DNA from 2 places in the Sphingomonas sp. NIC1 genome. Region 2 is predicted to be linked to the other one. Evidence: riboswitches for the same ligand, from Rfam matches in the RefSeq annotation. Region 2 holds a riboswitch; the other holds the start of a gene.
The links. Region 2 has a riboswitch for cobalamin ahead of A7E77_RS09090 (TonB-dependent receptor plug domain-containing protein). Riboswitches for the same ligand answer to the same signal wherever they lie in the genome.

Region 1: it holds a riboswitch for cobalamin, as region 2 does, so the genes downstream of both, A7E77_RS04395 (putative oxygenase MesX) here and A7E77_RS09090 (TonB-dependent receptor plug domain-containing protein) in region 2, are expected to answer to the same signal.

The regions. Positions count from the first base shown of each region.
Region 1 is NZ_CP015521.1:908,414-919,135, forward strand. Features, by position in the region: gene A7E77_RS04385 (TonB-dependent receptor domain-containing protein) at 1-932, opposite strand, end outside; gene A7E77_RS04390 (TonB-dependent receptor) at 1,205-3,769, shown strand; cobalamin riboswitch at 3,918-4,142, shown strand; gene A7E77_RS04395 (putative oxygenase MesX) at 4,266-5,252, shown strand; gene A7E77_RS04400 (methionine synthase) at 5,281-6,309, shown strand; gene A7E77_RS04405 (alpha/beta hydrolase) at 6,338-7,327, opposite strand; partial or broken gene A7E77_RS04410 (TonB-dependent receptor) at 7,378-8,898, opposite strand; one part of gene A7E77_RS04415 (IS3 family transposase) at 8,969-9,843, opposite strand; one part of gene A7E77_RS04415 (IS3 family transposase) at 9,843-10,098, opposite strand; one part of gene A7E77_RS04430 (IS3 family transposase) at 10,195-10,447, shown strand; one part of gene A7E77_RS04430 (IS3 family transposase) at 10,447-10,722, shown strand, end outside.
Region 2 is NZ_CP015521.1:1,886,323-1,897,044, reverse strand. Features, by position in the region: gene A7E77_RS09110 (alanine racemase) at 1-551, opposite strand, end outside; gene A7E77_RS09105 (ABC transporter ATP-binding protein) at 605-1,375, opposite strand; gene A7E77_RS09100 (FecCD family ABC transporter permease) at 1,366-2,322, opposite strand; gene A7E77_RS09095 (ABC transporter substrate-binding protein) at 2,319-3,116, opposite strand; gene A7E77_RS09090 (TonB-dependent receptor plug domain-containing protein) at 3,539-5,464, opposite strand; cobalamin riboswitch at 5,600-5,809, opposite strand; gene A7E77_RS09085 (glucose 1-dehydrogenase) at 5,964-6,821, shown strand; gene A7E77_RS09080 (aldehyde dehydrogenase (NADP(+))) at 7,036-8,616, shown strand; gene A7E77_RS09075 (dienelactone hydrolase family protein) at 8,970-9,827, shown strand; gene A7E77_RS09070 (glutathione S-transferase family protein) at 9,839-10,456, shown strand; gene A7E77_RS18465 (hypothetical protein) at 10,672-10,722, opposite strand, start outside.

The DNA of each region.
Region 1 (10,722 bases), 980 kb from region 2:
CCATTGTTCGCCGCCTGATAGGCCGCCAGCGTCGCCTGATTCTGGTAGACGCGCGCGATTTGCAGCGCGAGCGGGTAGTTGTCCGAGATATTGTCGTTGTTCAGCCCGCGGCGACGGATGATGTCGAGGCTAAGGTCCTGATAGTCGTTTTCGCGACGATCCGAATAATCGACGAAGGCGGTGATGCTGCCACGCGATCCCAGATCCTCCATCAGCTTCGCATTGACCTGATGCTGGCGCTGCGAGCCGAAGCCCTTCCACTTGTCGGTGGTGAGATAGCCGTAGCTGATATAGCCCTTCAGCCCGCCGCCGAGATCACCCGTGTCGAGCCGCGCAAAGCCGCGCCACGTGTTGTTGCTGCCATAGGTGCCGGAACCCACTAGGTCGAACGTGTCCGACGGCTTGCGGCTGACGAATTCGATCGTGCCGCCGAGGTTGCTGGTCGAGGCGGTGCCGAGCGCACCCGCGCCCTGTGCCACGGTGGTGCTGGCGAGGTTTTCCGAAATCACCGCGCGGCTGATGTGCAGGCCGTTGACGTTGCCGTAGCTCATGTCGCCCAGCGGCACGCCGTCGAGCGTGAAGCCCAGCTGGTTCTGGTTGAAGCCGCGCAGCGATATGCGCGTCGACCATTCATAGGCCCCGAAGGCATCGGCCGACTGGAAGTTCACGCCGGGCAGCTTGGCGATCGCCTTCAGCGGCGACGTGCCGGGGGTCAGGCGCTCCATCTCGATCGCCGACACGGTCTGCACCTGACGCGTCCGGCCGAAGCCGAGCACGACGATGTCGCCCGACGGGGCGTCGGCGGCATCCGTGGCGGCGGGCGTTTCGACCTGCGCCGTCGCGGCGGCATCCGCCGACACGGTCTGCGCCGCGGCATTGCCCGCGACGAGCGCCATCGGCGCGGCACACAGAAGCCATTTGCAAGCGATCATGATGTAGGTCCCCTTTGGCCCATTCGGCCTGTCGGGGCGGCATTGGGCGGCGATCGTTACGGCCGTGCTACAATTTGGCACGCCCGTCATGACGCATCAAAGACAGTTCCGTGACACCCCCCGCCCCTGTTCGGGCCCCGTGCCACGGCGTCATCGAACGGCCGCAGACATGTCACCGATCTGTTGTCGCGGTGCAGCAAAACTGCCGCGAAAGCGCTCTACCGCGCCGCTCAGCCGCATACGTCTTTGCGGTCGTGGGGGAAAAACCGAATATGATCCGTCCGTCCGTGTCGCTACTGGCCGTAGCCGTCGCATCCGTCAGTCCCGTCGCCGTCCGTGCGCAGCAGGCGCAGACGGCCCCCGCCCCTGCGGACGACACGGCGGATGCCGCCGGGGAGCCCGCCGCCATCGTCGTCACCGGTGGCCGCACGCGCACCGCGGTGGAGCTGCCCGGCACCGAGATGCAGAAGATCCTGCCCGGCGTCAGCCCGCTCAAAGCGATCCAGACGCTGCCCGGCGTGCTGTACGTCACCGCCGATCCGTGGGGGAACAACGAACAGAACGCGCAGATCTTCATCCATGGCTTTGCCGGCAACCAGCTCGGCTATACGATGGACGGCATCCCGCTCGGCGACCAGAGCTACGGCAATTACAACGGCCTGTCGCCGCAGCGCGCGGTGATTTCGGAAAACGTCGGCCGCGTCGTCGTCGCGACCGGCGCGGGCGATCTTGCCACCGCGTCGAACAGCAATCTGGGCGGCACGGTCGAAACCTATTCATCCAGCCCACTGCCGACGCTCGGCATTCAGGCCGCACAGACCGTCGGCAGCTATGACACGTCGCGCACCTTCGTGCGGATCGACACCGGCACCTTCGGCGGCGGCACCAACAGCGCCTATGTGTCGGGCGTCCGCCAGCGGGCCCGCGCCTGGGACTTCAACGGCATTCAGGGCGGCTGGCAGGCGAACGCCAAGTTCGTCCACGATGACAGCCTCGGCAAGCTGACGCTGTACTTCGACTATAACGACATGACGCAGCCGAACGAGGATTCGACGGTCTTCTTCAAGCCCTCCGCCGGCAAAACCGCCAGCGCGACGCAGCTCTACACGCCGTACACGAAGCCGTTCTTCTACCCGGACTTCAACGGCTATCGCACCAATTACCTCAGCGCGCTCGGCAACTCGCCCGCGGCGGAAGGCGGCAATTACCGCAATTATTACTCGGATGCGCAGCGCACCGATTATCTTGCCTATGGCCGGTACGAGGCCCGCCTCGCCAAAAGCATCACGCTGACCAACACGGCCTATTACCACCACAATGACGGCGTCGGCGTCGTCGCGGGGCCGCTCGGCCAGTCGATCACCACCGCGCAGGCCTATCTCGATCCGGCGTACGCGACCTTGCCCAGCAACTGCCGCTTTACCGCCAATACCAACGGCATCCTCCCGACGACCTGCACTGCGCGCACCGATGCGCAGGCGGCGGCGGCCGGGGCCGCGCTGGTCGCCGCGACGGGCGGGTCGGGCCTGATCACCCGCACCACCGAATATCGCATCGATCGCTGGGGCGTCATCTCCGCGCTCGACCTCGATCTCGGCGCACACAAGATCGAACTGGGCGGCTGGTTCGAACACAACAGCACGACGCAGTGGCGTCGCTGGTATGGCGTCGACGTCAACACGCCGGGCAACAGCACGCCTTACATCCGCCCGCTCTCGGTCGCGCAGCCGTTGTTCACGCAATATCAGGGCGATGCGAAGATCGAACAACTCCAGCTGCACCTGCAGGACAGCTGGCAGGCATTCGACCGGCTGCTGATCCAGGCAGGCTTCAAGACCAGCGCGCAATGGGCGACCGGCCGCTTCCCGGTGCAGCCGGTGGTCGGCTCGCTGTCCGGCCTGACCGGCAACCTGCCGCAGGGGCGGATCGACACGCTGCGCTGGTTCCTGCCCGCGGTCGGCGCGACCTATGACGTCAACGGCCACGAACAGCTCTATGCCAACGCGCAGAAAAACCTGCGGCAATATCAGGCCTATCTGGCGGGCGGCGGCGGCCCGTGGTTCACGGGCAGCCAGGCGGCGTTCAACGCCTTCGCGCAGAGCGGCCGGCCCGAAAGCAGCTGGACCTATGAAGCCGGCCTGCGCAGCAACCGCAGCTTCGGCGGCGGCATCGGCTTCAGCGCGCAGGTCAATTATTATCACGTCGACTTCCAGGACCGGCTGCTGGCGATCTCGACCAACCCCGGCGGCATCGCGGGCGGTGCGATCACCGGCGGCACCTCGATCCTGGTCAACGTCGGCAACGTGAAGACCGACGGTGTCGACGCCGCCTTCACGCTGCGCTTCGGCCGCGTCCTGTCGCTGTACAATGCCACGTCGTACAATCTGTCGAAGTACAAGCGCGACTACACTTCGACCGCCAGCGGCATCGGCGCGGCAACGGACACCTGCATCGGCGGCTATCTGGTCGCCGGCGGCATCGTGCCGACCTGCGGCAAGCAGCTGCCCGGCATCCCCAAATGGATGAACAAGTCGGTCGCCACCCTCTCGCTCGATCCGGTCGAGGTACAGGTGATCGGCGATTATGTCGGCGCGCGCTACGCGACGTTCAGCAACGATGCGAAGGTGCCCTCCTACTTCCTTACCTCGCTGCGCGTCGCGGCGCGGGTGCCGGAGGGCGTCATCCCGCTGCGCAAGGCGGAGCTGGCGCTCAACGTCACCAACCTGTTCGACAAGAAGGGCATTTCGACCCTCGGCGTCGGATCGGCGACGAATAATTACTCGGGCTTTCCGATCCCGCCGCGCCAGTGGTTCCTGACGCTGTCGGCCGCCTATTGAGGCGACCCCCCAGCCAAAAACACGCCGTCCTCAGCAGCGCCGATGCACCCCATCGGCGCTGCTTTTGTATGGGTGGCATGCCTCATCAACCCGACATAACGATATAAAGATATCTTTATATCGTGCTTGACAAATGCCGCGGGATCCTGCCTAAGACGCCTGTCGAGGTTCCCCATCCCAGGCATGGCGGTGGGGCTAAGACGGGAAGCCGGTGATGCCCCCTGCGGGCAAAATCCGGCGCTGCCCCCGCAACTGTAAGCGGCGAGCGGCGGTTCCATTTCGTGTCACTGGGCGCTGCACCCGCGCCCGGGAAGGCCGGAACCACCGCATTGACCCGTGAGCCAGGAGACCTGCCTCCGACGCCATAACGTTCCTCGGACGGGGGTTCCTCCGGTGGATCGCGCTTGACGCGGACGGTCCACGGCGCACGCCATCCGGGCCTCGCTCACGCCATGCGCGCTCTTCCATGCCCCTGTTCGTCAACAGCAGGTGAGTCATGACGAATAGCGGCTTTACGTTCACCATAAGCAGCATCCCGTTCGACGAGGACTATCGCCCCGCCGACACCACGCGCATCACCACCAATTTCGCCAATCTGGCACGCGGGGAAAGCCGCCGGGACAATCTGCGCAACACGCTGGTGATGATCGACCGGCGCTTCAATTCGCTGATGCATTGGGACAATCCGACGGGTGACCGCTACACCGTGGCGCTCGACATCGTGTCGGCCGCGCTGCGCATCGGCCCCGACGCGCAGGATGAGGCGTTTCCGCTGATCGAAATCCTGCACACCCGCGTCACCGACACGCGTAGCGGCGCGTGCATCGCCGGCATGGTCGGCAACAATTTCTCGTCCTACATCCGCGATTACGACTTCAGCGTCGTGCTGCCCGATCACCTGCGCCAGTCGGGAAATAAGGGTGCGCCCGCCCAGTTCGGCGACCTGCACGGCAATCTGTTCAAGCATTTCCTGTCGTCGGACGCCTATCGCGAGCAATTCGACAAGCCGCCCGTCATCTGCCTCAGCGTGTCCAGCAAGCAGGTCTATCACCGGACGACCAACGTCCACCCCATCCTGGGGGTGGAATATGCGGCCGACAGGCGTTCGCCCACCGATCTGTACTTTGCAAAGATGGGGATGACGGCGCGCTACTTCATGCCGCCACACAGCGTCGCGCCGCTCGCCTTCTACCATATCGGCGATCTGGTCGACGGCTATACCAACCTCGAACTCGCCAGCACGATCAGCGTGATGGAGACCTTCCAGAAAATCTATCGCCCCGAAATCTACAACGCCAATTCGGCGGCCGCGGCCCGCTATCAGCCCAGCCTGGACGAACAGGATTATTCGCTGACCCGCATCGTCTACGATCGCGAAGAGCGCAGCCGCCTCGCCGTCGAGCAGGGCCGATTTGCCGAAGCCCATCTCATCAAACCGCATGGCCCCGCGCTGCAGCGCTGGTCCGCGACCTGCGGCCTGTGATCGCCCCGAACGCGAAGGTATCCTGATCATGACGACACTCTTGCCGACGACCACCGCGGGCAGCCTGCCCAAACCCGCCTGGCTCGCCCAACCCGAAACGCTCTGGTCGCCGTGGCGGCTGGAGGGCGACGACCTGATCACGGGCAAGCAGGACGCGCTGCGCCTCGCGGTCGACGACCAGCGGCAGGCGGGGATCGACATCGTCGGCGACGGCGAACAGACGCGCCAGCATTTCGTCACCACGTTCATCGAACACTTGGACGGCGTCGATTTCGAACAGCGCGAGACGGTGCGCATCCGCAACCGCTATGACGCCAGCGTACCGACCGTCGTCGGTGCGGTGTCGCGCCCCGCGCCGGTCTTCGTCGACGATGCGCGCTTCCTGCGCGCGCAGACCTGCCAGCCGATCAAATGGACGCTGCCCGGGCCGATGACGATGATCGACACGCTCTACGACGCCCATTATCGCAGCCGCGAAAAGCTGGCGTGGGAATTCGCCTGCATCCTCAATGAGGAAGCCCGCGAGCTGGAAGCGGTCGGCGTCGATATCATCCAGTTCGACGAGCCTGCGTTCAACGTCTTCTTCGACGAAGCGAACGACTGGGGCATCGCCACGCTGGAACGCGCCGCACAGGGGCTGAAGGCGAAAACCGCCGTCCACATCTGCTATGGCTACGGCATCAAGGCGAACACCGATTGGAAGAAGACGCTCGGGTCCGAATGGCGGCAATATGAGCAGACCTTCCCCAATCTGCAGGCCTCGACGATCGATATCGTCTCATTGGAATGCCAGAATTCGCGCGTGCCCATGGACCTGATCGAGCTCATCCGCGGCAAGACGGTGATGGTCGGCGCGATCGATGTCGCGACGGATCGCGTGGAAACACCCGAAGAGGTCGCGGACACGCTGCGCAACGCGCTGCGCTTCGTCGATGCGGACAAGCTCTACCCCGCCACCAATTGCGGCATGGCCCCCCTCTCGCGCAGCGTCGCCCAGGGCAAGCTGCACGCGCTGGCGGCAGGCGCCGCGATCGTCCGCGCGGAAGTGTCGGCCTGATCCTCCGGCACCGGGCTGACGGCGTCCGTCAGCCCAGTCCCTGCGACATCGCCCATTGCCGGAACAGCTCCGGCCACGCCGCCGCCGGCTTGCCGGCCGCGCGGCGAAGGCCGAAGCCGTGGCCGCCTTTCGCAAACAAATGGGTTTCCACGGAGACGCCCGCCGCCTTCAGCGCCGCGCGCATCGCCAGCGTGTTGTCGACGGCCACCGCGTCGTCGTCTTCGGCATGGACCAGGAAACAGGGCGGCGTATCGCGACGGACGTTCGCGGCCGGACTGTGCGCCGCCTCCAGTGCGGGCGAGGGATCGGGCCCGAGCAGGCGCGCCCGCGACCCCGCATGCGCGAGCGGCGGCGTCATCGACTGGACAGCGTAAAGGAGCGCGGCGAGGTCGGGCCGTGCGGACAGCCGGTCGGCCGCATCGACCGGCGCGTAGGTCGATCGGGCGAAGCGCGTCGCCAGGTCGCCGCACACGTGACCGCCCGCCGAAAAGCCCATCGCCGCGACGCGATCCGGGCGGATGCCATAGGAATCGGCCCGCGCGCGGATCAGGCGCATCGCGCGCTGCGCATCGGACAGCGCGACATCGGGTCCTGCGGCCCACCCCTCGCCCGGCAGGCGATAGAACAGGACGAAGACCGTATAGCCTCGCTCCGCCAGCCAGCGGCCGATCTCATAGCCTTCCTTGTCGACGACGACCCAGCGATAGCCGCCGCCGGGCATCACCAGCACCGCGCTGCCATTCGGCACCCGGGGCCGGAAGACGACGAGCCGCGGCCGGGTGATGCCATGGACCGCACGGTCGCGGACCGCCGGATCCGTGCTGCGCTCGTCGATCACCTCTTTGGGCGGCGTCGCGGGCATACCGGGGGCGCCGCCCGGCCATAGCAGGATGGTTTCGGACGGATCGGCGGGGACCGCCCCGGCCGCGGGGCTGCGCGCGCGCGCCGATGCCGCCATACCAGCCGCCGCAAGCGTTCCGAGCAATGCCTGACGGCGATCGATGCCAGCCACCCGCATATCCTCCATCAACGCGTGCGCCGGCGTTGATGACCGGCGCACCCACCCCCTCACATCTTGAAGCGCGCGCCGATCAGCACCGTTCGACCGAAGTGATTGTATTCGTAGTTCCGGTTGGCATCGAGATCGGTGTAGCGATCGCGATACTCGTCGGTCAGGTTGGTGCCCTCGAGCGACAGTTCGACATTCGGCGTCAGCTTGTAGCGGACGGAGGCATCGACGTTGATCGTCGAATTATAACCTTCGAAGATGTTGCCGGTGCCGCTGTTGGCATCGATATACGGCCCACGATAGCTGATCGACCCGCGCGCCGAGAACTTGGCGTCCTCATAGTAGAGCGTGCCGTTATACTGCCGCTTCGACAGACCGAACAAGGTCGCGTTGCGCGTCGAGCTGACGAGCGGCCCGAACGAGCAGGCCGCCGCTGGCGTGGCTCCCGGCACGCAAGCCGACACCGCCGGACCCTGTACCAGATAGTTCGCGTTCGAATCGACGAAGGTCGCGTTGGCGAGCACGCCGAAATTCTTGAGGAAGCCCGGCAGGAACTTGAACGTCGCCTGCAGCGCGATCTCCGCGCCCTTCAGCGAAGCGCCCGTGCCGTTCACCGTGGTGGTGATCGTCCAGATCGGCTGTGCCTGCTGCGCCGGGTTGAGCGCCGCGGGCGAAGACGCCGCGAGCACCGAGGTTGGCAGGCCGGTCGAGGTGAAGGTCGCGTTGGTGATCGACTGCGAGACCGGGAAGCTTTCGACGTTCTTCTTGAACAGCGCCACCGACAGGATCGACTGCGGCGCGAAATACCATTCCGCTGCGAGGTCGTAGGCGGCGGCACGGAACGGATTGAGCTGCGGATTGCCGAACGACACGCGATAGTTGAAGCCGTCGGCCGAACCGCCGGGCGTCAGGTTGCCGAGCGTCGGGCGCGTCATCACCTTGGCGGCGGAGGCGCGCAGGATCAGCTTCTCGGTCGGGAACAGCGCGAGGTTCACCGCCGGCAGCCAGTCGTCATAGTCGCGCTTCACCGTCACGACCGCACCCGAGTTGATGCCCGTCGATCCCTGGGCGGTGTGCGCGTAGCGCATGCCCGCGTTGAGCGCGTAGCGGAGGCCGGCGAGTTCGCCCTTCGCATCGACCTGAAAATAGCCCCCGCTTACCTCTTCGGTCACGCTGCGGTTGTCGCCTACGACCAGCGTCGGCGTACGGCTGTACAGCTTGGTGTAGGCGGTGGCGGCATCGAGGTTGGGAACCAGCCATTGCGCCGTCGTGCCCGACGGCTGGCCCGCATTGCCGAGCGTGAACAGCTCGCTGAGCGCGGGCGTCACCTGATAGCCGTAGACGGCGTTAGGACCGAACGCGCTGGTCGGCGAACAGGTGATGGTGCCCAGCACCAGGTCCGTTCCGCCATTGCCGCAGATCGCCGTATCGCGCTGGAACGAGACGCTGTCGAAATCGAAACGACGGTACATGCCGCCGAGCTTCAGCGTATAGCCTTCAGCGACGTCCCATTCGGTCCGGAGCTGCGCGGTGCGGAACTTATTGGTGACGGTGGACGGGCGATCGCGGATTTCGGCGAGTGACGTGACCCCCGTTTCTTCATCCACCTGGAACTAGAGACCGGCCCATGGATGACGGTCCCCCGGTTTCTCATCCGGGCATGATGCGAGTTTCCGGTTTGCATCCGTCGGGGTTAACCCCGACGGATGCAGCATATTCGGCTGGCGTGAGCCAGCCAAGCGCCGTGTGAGGACGGCTCTCGTTATAGTCCCGCCGCCAGGCCTCGATCTTGGCACGAGCGTCCGCCAGCGACAGGAACCAGTGGCTGTTCAGGCACTCGTCGCGAAGCCGGCCGTTGAAGCTCTCGACGAAGGCGTTGTCGGTCGGTTTGCCCGGCCGCGAGAAATCGAGCGTGACGCCGTTCTCATACGCCCATCGGTCGAGCGCCTTCGAGATGAACTCCGGGCCATTGTCCACCCGAATGGTCTTCGGTGCACCACGTACTGACGCGATCCGCGTCACCGCCGCGACAACCTGCTCGCCCTTGATGCCCTGATCGACGTCGATCGCCAGCGCCTCGCGGGTGAACGCATCGACCACCGTCAGTGCCCGCAGCCGCCGGCCATCGAACAAGGCATCCGAGACAAAGTCCATCGACCACATCTCGTTGGGCGCCGAGGCCGCAGGCTGGCGTTCGCGGTTCGCCGCGCTGACGTTGCGACGGGGACGCTTGAGCCGAAGGCTCAATCCATCCTCCCGATATAGCCGGTAAACCCGCTTGTGATTCACCAGCCAGCCCTCCCTGCGCAGCAGGATGTAGATCCGAAAATAGCCATAGCGCACCCGTGCTGCCGCCAGATCGTGGATGCGCAGCCGCAGCGGCGCCTGGTCCGGCTTGTGCGACACGTAGCGCACCGATGAGCGGTCGACGCCGAGCGCGAGGCAACTGCGCCGCTCGCTGACGCCGTGGGACGCCTGGACGTACGCGACGATCTCGCGCCGTCGCCCAGGCGTCAGAGCTTTTTTGCTAGGACATCCTGCAGGATATGCTTGTCCAGGCTCAGATCCGCGACGAGCTGCTTCAGCTTGCGGTTCTCGTCCTCGAGTTGCTTGACCCGCCGCAGCTCGCCGACGCCCAGCCCGCCATACACCTTCTTCCAGCGATAAAAGGTCTGCTCCGATACGCCCATACGGCGGATGACCTCCGCCACCGGCGTGCCCGTCTCCGCCTGCTTCAGCGCAAACGCAATCTGCTCTTCCGTGTATCTCGACTTCTTCATGTCCCAGCTCCTTGCCCGCAGGCTTCAAAGGGCCGGAAAACTCTCACTCAGCTTGGATGAAAAAATAGGGAGGACGTCATGGAAGGGACGGACGGAATGAAGCGGAAGCAGTTTTCGGAAGAGCAGATCATCGGCATTCTGAAGGAGGCCGAGGCCGGCGCGGTGGTGACGGAGCTTTGCCGCAAGCACGGCATGTCGAGCGCGACCTACTACGCCTGGAAGGCCAAGTATGGCGGCCTGGAGGTGTCCGAGGCGAAGCGACTGCGGGCGCTGGAAGACGAGAATGGCAGGCTCAAGCGGCTGCTGGCCGACGCCATGCTGGACAATGCGGGGTTGAAAGACCTGCTGGCAAAAAAGTGGTGAGCGCGGCCGCCAAACGGGAGGCGGTCGCGCGGTTGCAGGCTGGATTCGGGATGAGCGAGCGGCGCGCCTGCGCCGTGATCGGGGCCGACCGGACGAGCATGCGCTACCGCTCATGTCGCGGGGGCGACGAGGATCTGCGGGCACGGCTGCGCGAGTTGGCAGGCCAGCGTCGCCGTTTCGGCTATCGACGGCTGCACATCCTGCTGCGGCGCGACGGCGTCACCATCAACCGCAAGAAGACGCAGCGGCTCTACCGAGAGG
Region 2 (10,722 bases):
TTGGCGAGGCTCATCCGCCGCGCGTCCGTCGCCCCGCGCAGGGCGGCGAAAGCGGCGAGCTGGCGCGCGTTCATCGCGCTGTCCTCGTCGGCGCAGGCGAGGTGGCTCATCAGCGTGTCGATGCCGAGGCCGTCGAGCAGGCCGGTCCGCACCGCTTGCGGTGACACGCCGAGGCGGTTCATGCCGGTATCGACCATCACGTCGCACGCACCACCACCACCCGCCCGCCAGCGCGCGACCTGCGCGTCGGTGTTGAGCACGGGCCGCGCGATGCCGGTCAGCGCGATCGCCATGTCCTCGTCACGCACGCCGTGCAGCACCGACAGCGGGAGCCGCAGCGGGGCGAGCCGTTCGGCCTCTGCCCAAGTGGCGACGAAGAAGTCGCGGCATCCTGCTTCGCGGAGGTAGAATGCGACCTCTGTCGCGCCCAGGCCATAGCCGTTCGCCTTGAGCGCCGCGCCGCAGGCCGCGCGGCCGCTCATCCGGTCGAGCGTGCGCCAATTGTCGGCGAGGGCGGCGGGGTCGAGGCGGAGGCGGAGGGGAGCAGTCACGCGTCAGCGCATAATCGCGCGCGCCCCTTGCGTCGATGCCTCAGGGCCGACAGTCAGCGGACGATGCGGCCGATCGGCACCATCACGCGACTGCCGGGCAGGCTGGCGACGGTGACGTCGAACACCTCGGCGATGCGCGCGGCGGTGAGGGTGCAGCTGGCCGGTCCGGCGGCGACGATGCCGCCATCGCGCAGCAGGATGACGTCGTCGGCGATGCGCGCGGCCTGCGCGAGATCGTGGAGGACGAGCACGACGCCGCGCCCGGCGACGGCGATGCCGCACAGGCGATCGAGAATGTCGATCTGATGCGCGGGATCGAGGCTGGCGAGCGGCTCGTCGGCGAGCAGCCAGTCGGGTTCGCCGGCGAGGACGCGGGCGAGCAGGACGCGCGCCCGCTCGCCGCCCGACAGATCGGCGATGGGGCGATCGGCGAGGTCGGTGGCGTGGGTCGTGGCGAGCGCGGCGTCGATCGCGGCGCGGTCCACGGGCGACGGGCCGGCGAAGGGCGCACGATGCGGCACGCGGCCGAGCGCGACGACATCGCGCGCGGGGACGTTCCAATGGACCGCGGCCTCCTGGGGCAGATAGCCGATGCGGCGCGCGCGCTGGCGGGGGGCGAACGCGGCGAGCGGCTTGCCCTCCAGCGTCACACTGCCTGCGGCCGGGGTGACGAGGCCGGCGAGCGCCTTCAGCAGCGTGCTCTTGCCTGCGCCATTGGGGCCGAGGATGACGGTGACGCGCCCGCGCCGGATGGTCGCGTCGACATCGTACAACACCCGGCGCGAGCCGAGATCGACCGAGAGGCGGTTCGCGATCAGATCCATGCCCGCCCCCGATGGCGCAGCAGCAGGCCGAGGAAGAAGGGCGCGCCGATCAGCGCCATGGCGACGCCGAGCCGTACTTCGCCCGCACCCGGCGCCAGGCGGCACAGGCTGTCGGCGACCAGCACCAGCGCCGCGCCGCCGAGGCCGCTCGGCAGCAGCAGCGCGGACGGGCGGTGGCCGAAGACGGGGCGCAGCAGGTGCGGCACGACGAGCCCGACGAAACCGATCACGCCGGTCGCCGCGACGCCCGCGCCGACGCCGAGGCCGGTGCCGAGCACGACCAGCGCCTGGACGCGGCCGAGCCGGATGCCGAGCGAGCGGGCGGCGCCCTCCCCCAGCGTCAGCGCGTCGAGCGCGGGGCCGGCGGCGGCGAGCAGGACGGTGCCGACGACCAGGAAGGGCGCGGCGCGCGCGACATCGGCGAGGCCGCGGTCGGTGAGCGCGCCCATCAGCCAGTCGAGCACGCCTGCAACGGCGTAAGGATTGGGGGCGATCGAAATGAGGAAGGCGGTGAGCGCGCCGGCAAGGCTCGACAAGACCGTGCCGGCGAGAATGAAGGCGACCGGGTCCGCGTTGCGCCAGGTGAGCGCGACGAGCAGCAGCATCGACGCCACCGCGGCGCTCATTGCCGCGGCGAAGATGCCGAGGCTGGACGCGCCGGCATAGAGAATCGCCGCGACCGCGCCGAAGGCGGCGGAGGACGATACGCCGATGACGGCGGGGTCGGCGAGCGGGTTGCGCAGGAAGCCCTGCAGCACCGCCCCCGACACGCCGAGCATCGCGCCGAGCAGCAGACCGAGCAGTGCACGTGGCAGGCGCAGTTCGAGGAAGATGGCGGTGGCGGCGTCGCTGCCCCAGGGCAGCCACTGCTTGCCGGCGACCAGCGACAGCGCGAAGCCGGCGACGACGAGCGCGGCAAGGCCTGTGAGGCGGAGCCCGCGGCTCATGACAGCACCTGCGCGCGGATCGCGGACAGGCGGCGCAGCGCGGGGACGATCGTGGGGCCGCCGCAATTCATCAGGTGTCGGGGAAAGCGCACCTCCGCGACATGCGCGCCGCTGCGGGCGAGGATGCGGCGGCGCAACTCGGCCGTGCGGCCGTCGCCGTCGCTGAGGATCAGCGCGGGTGGATGCGCGACGATGGTTTCGATCGGCAGCGTACCGGTGAAGGCGAGGCCGTAATCGGCGGCGGCGTTGCGCAGGCCGGCGCGGGTCATCAGGTCGTCGAGCAGCGTGCCGCCGCCATTGGCGAGGTCGCCCGAGATATAGAGCAATGCGGCGGGCTTCGCGCCGGTCGCGGGCGGGATCGCGCTCTGCATCGCGCGGACCATCGCCGCGCCGCGCGCAGGAACGCCGGCGGCAGTGGCGATCTGCATCACCTGCGCCTCGCTGGCGGCGATCGTGGCGGGGGAATCGAGGGTGAGCACCTTCAGCCCGGCGCGGTCATAGGCGGCACGCGTCGCGGCGGGGGCGAAGGTGTCGGTGACGACGAGATCGGGGTGGCGCGCGATCACCTCTTCGGCGGTGCCGGCAGTCGCGGGGTAGCGGCGCGCGAGGGCGAGCGGCATCGAGGTCGCGGCCGGATCGTGCGAATAATGGCTGATCGCGGCGAGGCGATCGGGCGCGATCTGCGCGAGGATCGCGTCGGCGCAGGGGTTGGTGGAGACAATCCCGCCCTGCCGGGGGGCGGGGCCGCAGGCGGTGAGGGCCAGGGTGAGCGCGAGCCACACTCCCGCCGTCACCCCGGACTTGGTCCGGGGTCCACCGGGCCGCGAGGGGGTGGCCTGAGCCTCTTGCCGTCGCCCTAGCCGCAGAGTGGACCCCGGAACGAGTCCGGGGTGACGGGGAATGGGAGGCACGCGGTTGCGCACCCGATCGGCGAACCCCCGCCACGGCGCAGTGCCGCCAGTGAATATCAGCGCGGCGACCCGTCCCACCCACTCCGTCATCCCCGCGCAGGCGGGGATCCAGACTGGCTGGCCTTGCGGCGCTTGCGAGACGGTAGCGGGTCTGGATTTCCGCCTTCGCGGGAATGACGGAAGGAAGGTAAGCACAGACGATAGGAGGCGACGACCCTCACCCGTCCGGCGCTGCGCGCCTCCCTCCCTCTCCCATCGGGAGAGGGAAGAGCCGGCAACACCGGTGTAGGGTGAGGGCATCCGCATCAGTCCAGCTTCACGCGGACGCCGCCATAGGCCGCGCGGCCGTAGGTGCCGTATTCGGCGACCGTCTGGTAGCGCGCGTCGGTGACGTTATCGATGCGGCCGTAGATCGACAGGCGATCCCCGATCGGCAGTTCGGCGCGGACGCTGGCCAGCGCATAGCCGTCGACACGCACGCGGCTGCCGTAGCTGTCACTGTCGAAGCTGTCGCCGACGATCTGCACGGTGCCACCGATACCCAGGCCGAACGGCAGGCGATAGTCGACGACGAACGCCGCGGTTTCCTTGGGCCGGCGCAGCAGATCGGTGCGGAAGGCGGTGCCGGGCGTGCGGTTTTCGGCATCGATGTACGACACATTGGCCGAGACGGTCAGCGCATCGACCGGACGCAGGCCGATCGCGAACTCCACGCCCTCGGCATGGGTGCGCTGGATGTTGTCATAGACGCCGAACGGGCGGTTGACGCAGATCGAGCCGGTGGTGGTCTGCTCGGCGCCCGAGCAGCCGCGGAAGCTGATCTGGTTTCGCGTGTCGCGGTTGAAGTAGGTCGCCGAGACGCGGGCGCGGCCGTCGAGCAGCGCCTGTTCGATGCCGGCATCCCAGTTGCGCGCGGTTTCCGGATCGAGGCGCGTGTTCCCGTACGGGCTGTAGAGCTGGTAAAGGGTCGGCGCCTTGAAACCTTCGCCATAGCTCGCCCGCAGCGTCGTACCGGTGCGCAGCGCCAGCGCAGCGTCGGCGCCGAAGGTGGTGTGGTTGCCGAACGTCTCATGGTCGTCGTTGCGGACGCCGCCGGTCAGGGTCAGCGCGTCGAACGGCTTCACGATCGCTTCGCCATAGACGCTGGTGATGCCGACTGAGCGGCGCAGGCTCGAATCGCGGTAGCGGCTGTCTTCATGTTCGACGCCGGCGACGATGCGGACCTGATCGATCGGCTGGTAATCGCCCTGATATTCGTAGCGTTCCGAGCGGCCGCGGAACGGCGACGGCGTGGCGCCGGGCTTGGCATAGGTGTCGCGATTGATGTCGGCGATGGTGAAGGCGACGCGGTTGCGGAACGTGCCAAAATTGGCGTGCAGGCCGGCATAGCCGTACAGTTCGTTCGCGGTCGAGAAGCTGGGGTCGTCGGCGAGGATGTAGTTCGGCGCAGGATAGCCGTCGGTCTGCGTCTTGCTGTCGGCCCAATAGCCGCGCAGGTCGAGGCCGATGCCGTCGGTGAAGTCGACGCCCAGGCGGCCGGTCGCGCCATATTGGCGATAGCCGTCACGCTCGGTGCCGTTGGCCGCGGCCGAGATGCCGTCGCTGCGCAGATAGCCGCCGGTCAGCGCGCCGGAGATCGCGCCGCTGCGACCCGAGATGCCGCCTTGCGCGTAAAGGCTGTCGGCATAGCCATATTCGGCGCTGGCACGCGCCTTCAGCCGCTCGGTCGGTTCTTCGGTGATGACGTTGACGACGCCGCCGATCGCCTGGCTGCCCCAGGGGACCGAATTGGGGCCGCGCAGCACTTCGATGCGCTGGACGCTGGCCGACAGCAGATTGGCGAAATCGAAGCCGCCGCCGGGCGACGAGGGATCGTTGACGCGCACGCCGTCGATCACGACCAACGTCTGTTCCGCCTCGGCGCCGCGCAGGCGCACGCCAGTGAAGCCGCCCAGGCTGCCGTTGCGCGTCACGGTGACACCGGGGGTGGTCGACAGCAGATCGGCGACCGACACGGTCTGGCGGCGATCAATCTCGTCGCGGGTGATGACGGTCACGGCCTGGCCGACTTCGGCCGCAGGCTGGGCGACGCGGGTCGCGGTGACGACGATGTCGTCGCTGTTGGCAGGATCGGCGGTCGGCGCGATTTGCGCGGCGGCGGGCGCGGCGAGCAGCAGGCCTAGCGTCAACAGCGACGGACGGACAACGGACACAGATAGGCGAACAGTCATTGGGCACACCCCTTATGACCGCACGCGACGGATCGCGCGCGGCGGCCTTTTTGACCGCGCGCGACCATTCGCGCACGGCGGATGTCGCTCGCATCGAGGGGGTTCCCTCGTCCGCCCGGTACACCCCGTCCGCGCGAAGGATCGACGGCGAAAGGCAGGTCTCCTGGCTTCCGGGTCGTAGCCTGTGTCCCCGCCTTCCCAGCATCCCGATGGGGCACCAGTGGCTTGATGGGGACCGGCTCGCCGGTCACAGTTGCGGGGGCAGCGCCGGATCCGCGCCTCCCGTTGCGCATCCCGGCTTCCCTTTTGACCCCGTCTCCGGGGACCTTTCACGGCCCGGCCCTTACGGTCAGACGGGCCGAGGCGTCAATGCCGCGCCGCCGCGGTGTCGGTGTCGGTGTCAGTGTCGGTGTTGGTATCGGGGCGACTTCATTGATCCAGGTTGATGTGCCGGAACGGGTAAGCACGCGATCGGTTGGCCGGAGCGAAGGAGTGCCCCATGACCGATTACCCCACCCCGCCCTATCCCGAACAGCAGCAGGCGATCCCCGGCCGTACCGAGGCGATGGACCCGCGCCCCGACCATGGCGAATCGAGCTACAAGGGCTCAGGGCGCCTTGCCGGCAAGAAGACGATCGTCACCGGCGGCGACAGCGGCATCGGCCGCGCGGTCGCCCTGGCCTTTGCGCGCGAGGGCGCCGACGTGCTGATCGCCTATCTCGACGAACATGACGACGCCGAGGCGACCAAGGCGCTGGTCGAGGCGGAGGGCCAGCAGGCGGTGCTGGTCGCGGGCGACCTGTCGCAGCCCGACCAGTGCCGCACCGTGATCGCCAAGGCGGTGGAGGCGCTCGGCCGGATCGACGTGCTGGTCAACAATGCCGCGCACCAGCGCAGCTTCGAGACGCTGGAAGATATCGCCGACGAGGAATGGCAGCTGACCTTCGCCACCAACATCCATGCCATGTTCTATCTGTCGAAGGCCGCGGTCGCGCACATGGGCGAAGGCGCATCGATCATCAACACGACATCGATCAACGCGCAGGACCCCAACCAGCAATTGCTCGCCTATGCGACGACGAAGGGCGCGATCTACAATTTCACCTCCGGCCTGGGGCAGATGCTCGCGGAGCGGAAGATCCGCGTGAACGCCGTCGCGCCGGGGCCGGTGTGGACGCCGCTGATCCCGTCGACGATGCCGCCGGAAGCGGTGAAGACGTTCGGCGAGAACACGCCGCTCGGCCGCGCTGCGCAACCGGCGGAGCTGGCGCCCGCCTATGTGCTGCTGGCGAGCGATGAATCGAGCTATATCACGGGCGCGACGATCCCCGTGACGGGCGGGCGGGCGTTTTTGTAAACGCTGCCCATTCACACCACCCCCGTTCGCCCTGAGCCTGTCGAAGGGCGCGTTGCCACAGGAGACGGCGCGCATTTGGCAACCCGTGCTTCGACACGCTCAGCACGAACGGGTGGTGGGGAATGGGTAGCGACTCCCGAACAATCGGTCATTGTCCGCAGCGTCGTGCCGCCCTACAATTAGTCAGACATTATCTTCGATACGAGGCACATCCATGATCGACGGCGCCCTGCTGATCGGCGGCGACACTCGCCAGGCCGAGACCCGTTTCACCGCGGTCAACCCTGCGACCGGCGAGACGCTGACCCCCGATTTCTCGTCGGCGGGTGCCGATGCAGTGGCGGAGGCGTGTGCGCTGGCCGATGCCGCCTTCCCCGCCTTTGCCGCGACCGATCCCGAGACGCGCGCCGCGTTCCTCGAGCGGATCGCCGACAACATCGTGGGACTCGGCGATGACCTGATCGTGCGCGCGATGGCGGAAAGCGGCCTGCCGCGCATGCGGCTGGAGGGCGAGCGCGGGCGGACCGTCGGCCAGCTGAAGCTGTTCGCGGGCGTGGTGCGCCAAGGTGATTTCCTCGACGCGACGATCGATCCGGCGATGCCGGACCGTGCGCCGCTGCCGCGCCCCGACCTGCGTCGCGTCAATGTCGCGATCGGGCCGGTCGCGGTGTTCGGCGCATCGAATTTCCCGCTCGCCTTCTCGGTCGCGGGCGGCGACACCGCCTCGGCGCTCGCTGCGGGCTGCCCGGTGGTGGTGAAGGGCCATCCGGCGCACCCGGGCACCGGCGAACTGGTCGCGCGGGCGATCGCCCAAGCGGTGAAGGACAGTGGCCTGCCCGCGGGAGTCTTCTCCTACCTGCCCGGCGAAACGAACGAACTGGGGGCTGCGCTGGTGCGCGATCCGCGTATCCAGGCGGTGGGCTTCACCGGATCGCGTGGCGGGGGCCTCGCGCTGGTCCGCATCGCCGCCGAGCGTGAGGAACCGATCCCGGTCTATGCCGAAATGTCGAGCATCAACCCGGTCGTGCTGTTCCCCGCCGCGCTCGCCGCACGGGGCGAGGCGCTGGGCAAGGAATTCGTCGCGTCGCTGACGATGGGCGCGGGCCAGTTCTGCACCAACCCCGGTCTGGTGCTGGCGATCGACGGCCCCGATCTCGATGCGTTCATCGCCTCTGCCGCGGCGGCGATGACCGACGCGGCACCGGCGACGATGCTGACGCCGGGCATCCATGCGAGCTTCGAACAGGGCGTCGATGCGCTTGCCGGCCATGATGCGGTGAAGACCGTCGCGCGCGGCAAGGTGGGCGATGGCGTCAACCAGGCGGTCGGCGCGATCTTCGACACGACGGCCGAGGCGTTCCTGGCCGACCACGCGCTGAGCCATGAGGTATTCGGATCGTCGTCGGTCGTCGTGCGCTGCCGCGACATGGCGGAGATCGCGCGCGTCATCGCCGGACTGGAAGGCCAGTTGACCGCGACGCTGCAGATGGACGCCGCCGACGAGGCCGATGCCGTGCGGCTCGTGCCGGTGATCGCGCGCCGCGTGGGTCGCATCCTCGCCAATGGCTGGCCGACGGGTGTCGAGGTCGCGCCGGCGATGGTGCATGGCGGCCCCTTCCCGGCGACGAGCGACGGGCGCACGACGTCGGTCGGTACGCTCGCCATCGCGCGCTATCTGCGGCCGGTGTGTTTCCAGAATTTGGCACCGGCGCTGCTGCCGAAGGCGCTGGACGACGCCAATCCGTGGGGCATCGCGCGGCGGCTAGACGGCAAGCGTGAGGCGAGCCCGCGTTAAGGGTTGCTCCCCTTCCGTCACCCCGGACTTGGTCCGGGGTCCACTCTGCGGCGAGGGGGTTGGTTTGAGGATCCTGCCATCCCCTTGCGGCCCGGTGGACCCCGGAACAAGTCCGGGGTGACGGGGTGGGTGGGGGCGATCGTCGGCCGCCCCACCACCGTCATCCCCGCTGAGGCGGGGATCCAGAACCTCTGACGTCCGCGATGGAATCGGAACGGTAGCGCGTCTGGATTCCCGCCTGCGCGGGAATGACGGCGGTGGTGGGCGGGGCAAAGGTCTTTGGCCACACGCTTTTCCGGCTGGAGCCACGGCCCGCACTCGATTAGCCTCCCCACAACATCAGGAGAGGCCGCATGTGCGACGAGATCACCGAAGCCGATAACGCCACCCATCTCACCCGCCGCCAATTGGGCGCGTCTGCCGGTGCGGTGGGCATGGCGGCGCTGCTGCCGACCTCGGCCGACGCCAAACCCGTGAAGGGCCGCGACGTCACGATCACGACGCCCGACGGGCAATGCGACGCCTATTTCACCGCGCCGGCCAGCGGCAAGCATCCGGGCGTGCTGATGTGGCCGGACATCATGGGGCTGCGGCCTGCGTTCCGGCAGATGGCGGACCGGTTGGCGGGCGAAGGCTATGCGGTGCTGGTCGTCAATCAATTCTACCGGTCGACCAAGTCGCCGATCGTCCAGCCCGGCGAATCGTTCGACCAGCCCGCGGTGCGCGACAAGATCATGCCGTGGCGTGCGGCGCTGACCGCGGACGCGGTGACGCGCGACGGGACGACCTTCGTCACCTTCCTCGACAAGCAGAAGGAGGTCGACACCAAGCGGCCCATCGGTAGCGCGGGCTATTGCATGGGCGGGCCGATGGTGCTGCGCACCGCCGCCGCGGTGCCGAACCGCGTGCATGCGGGCGCATCCTTCCATGGCGCCGGCCTCGTCAGCGAGGCGGCGGACAGCCCGCACCGGCTGATCCCGAAGCTCGCCGGCGGCTATCTGATCGCGATCGCCAGCAACGACGATGCCCGCAGCCCCAACGACAAGACCGTGCTGCGCGACGCCTTCGCCGCGGCGAAGCGCCCGGCGGAGATCCAGGTCTATGCCGACGCGATGCACGGCTGGTGCGTCATCGACAGCAAGGTCTACAACCAGCCGCAGGCCGAACGCGCCTGGGGCCGGATGCTCGACCTGTTCTGCAAGCAGCTCTGAAGGAACGCCCGATGCCCGCCGATCTGACGCTCTACACCAACCCGATGTCGCGCGGCCGGATCGCGCGCTGGATGCTCGAGGAAACCGGCGCGCCTTATGACGTCGTGCTGCTCGATTATGCGACGACGATGAAGGCCGAACCGTATCTGTCGATCAACCCGATGGCCAAGGTGCCCGCGATCGTTCATCGCGGCCATGTGGTGACCGAAGGCGCGGCGATCTGCGCCTATTGCGCCGACGCCTTTCCGGACGCCGGGCTGGCACCGACCGACGACGAGCGCGCGGATTACTACCGCTGGCTGTTCTTCGCCGCGGGGCCGGCGGAGCAGGCGATCACCAACCGATCGATGGGCGTCGCGCCGACCGCGGAGCAGCAGCGGATGGCGGGATACGGCAATTACGATCGCATGGTCGACGTGCTGGAGCGCGCGGTCGCGGCACATCCGTACATCGCCGGCGATCGGTTCACCGCGGCGGACGTCTATGTCGGGGCGCAGGTGATATGGGGGCTGCAATTCGGGTCGCTGCCCAAGCGCACGGCGTTCGAGGAATATGCGGGCCGGTTGGCAAGCCGCGAGGCGCTGATCCGCGCGGCGGCGCTGGACGATGCGGCGGTCGCCGCGGGGTAGAGCCGCCTGGGGTTCGCGTGGCGGCGGTTTGGTCACGCGAAGACGCTAAGACGCGAAGGGGGCGTGCCTGCCGCACGCGCGGCCGTTTCCGTCATGATCCGATGGGCAGGGTCGAGCGTAGCCTGGAACGCGCCATCGTCGCGTCTTCGCGTCTTTGCGTCTTTGCGTGACCATAGGAAAAGCCGGCCACCCATCAGGGCAGCCGGCTCGTCAGATCAGCGCGCCGGAGCGGCGGGCGGCGGCGCGGTAGGGGCGCCTGCCGCGGG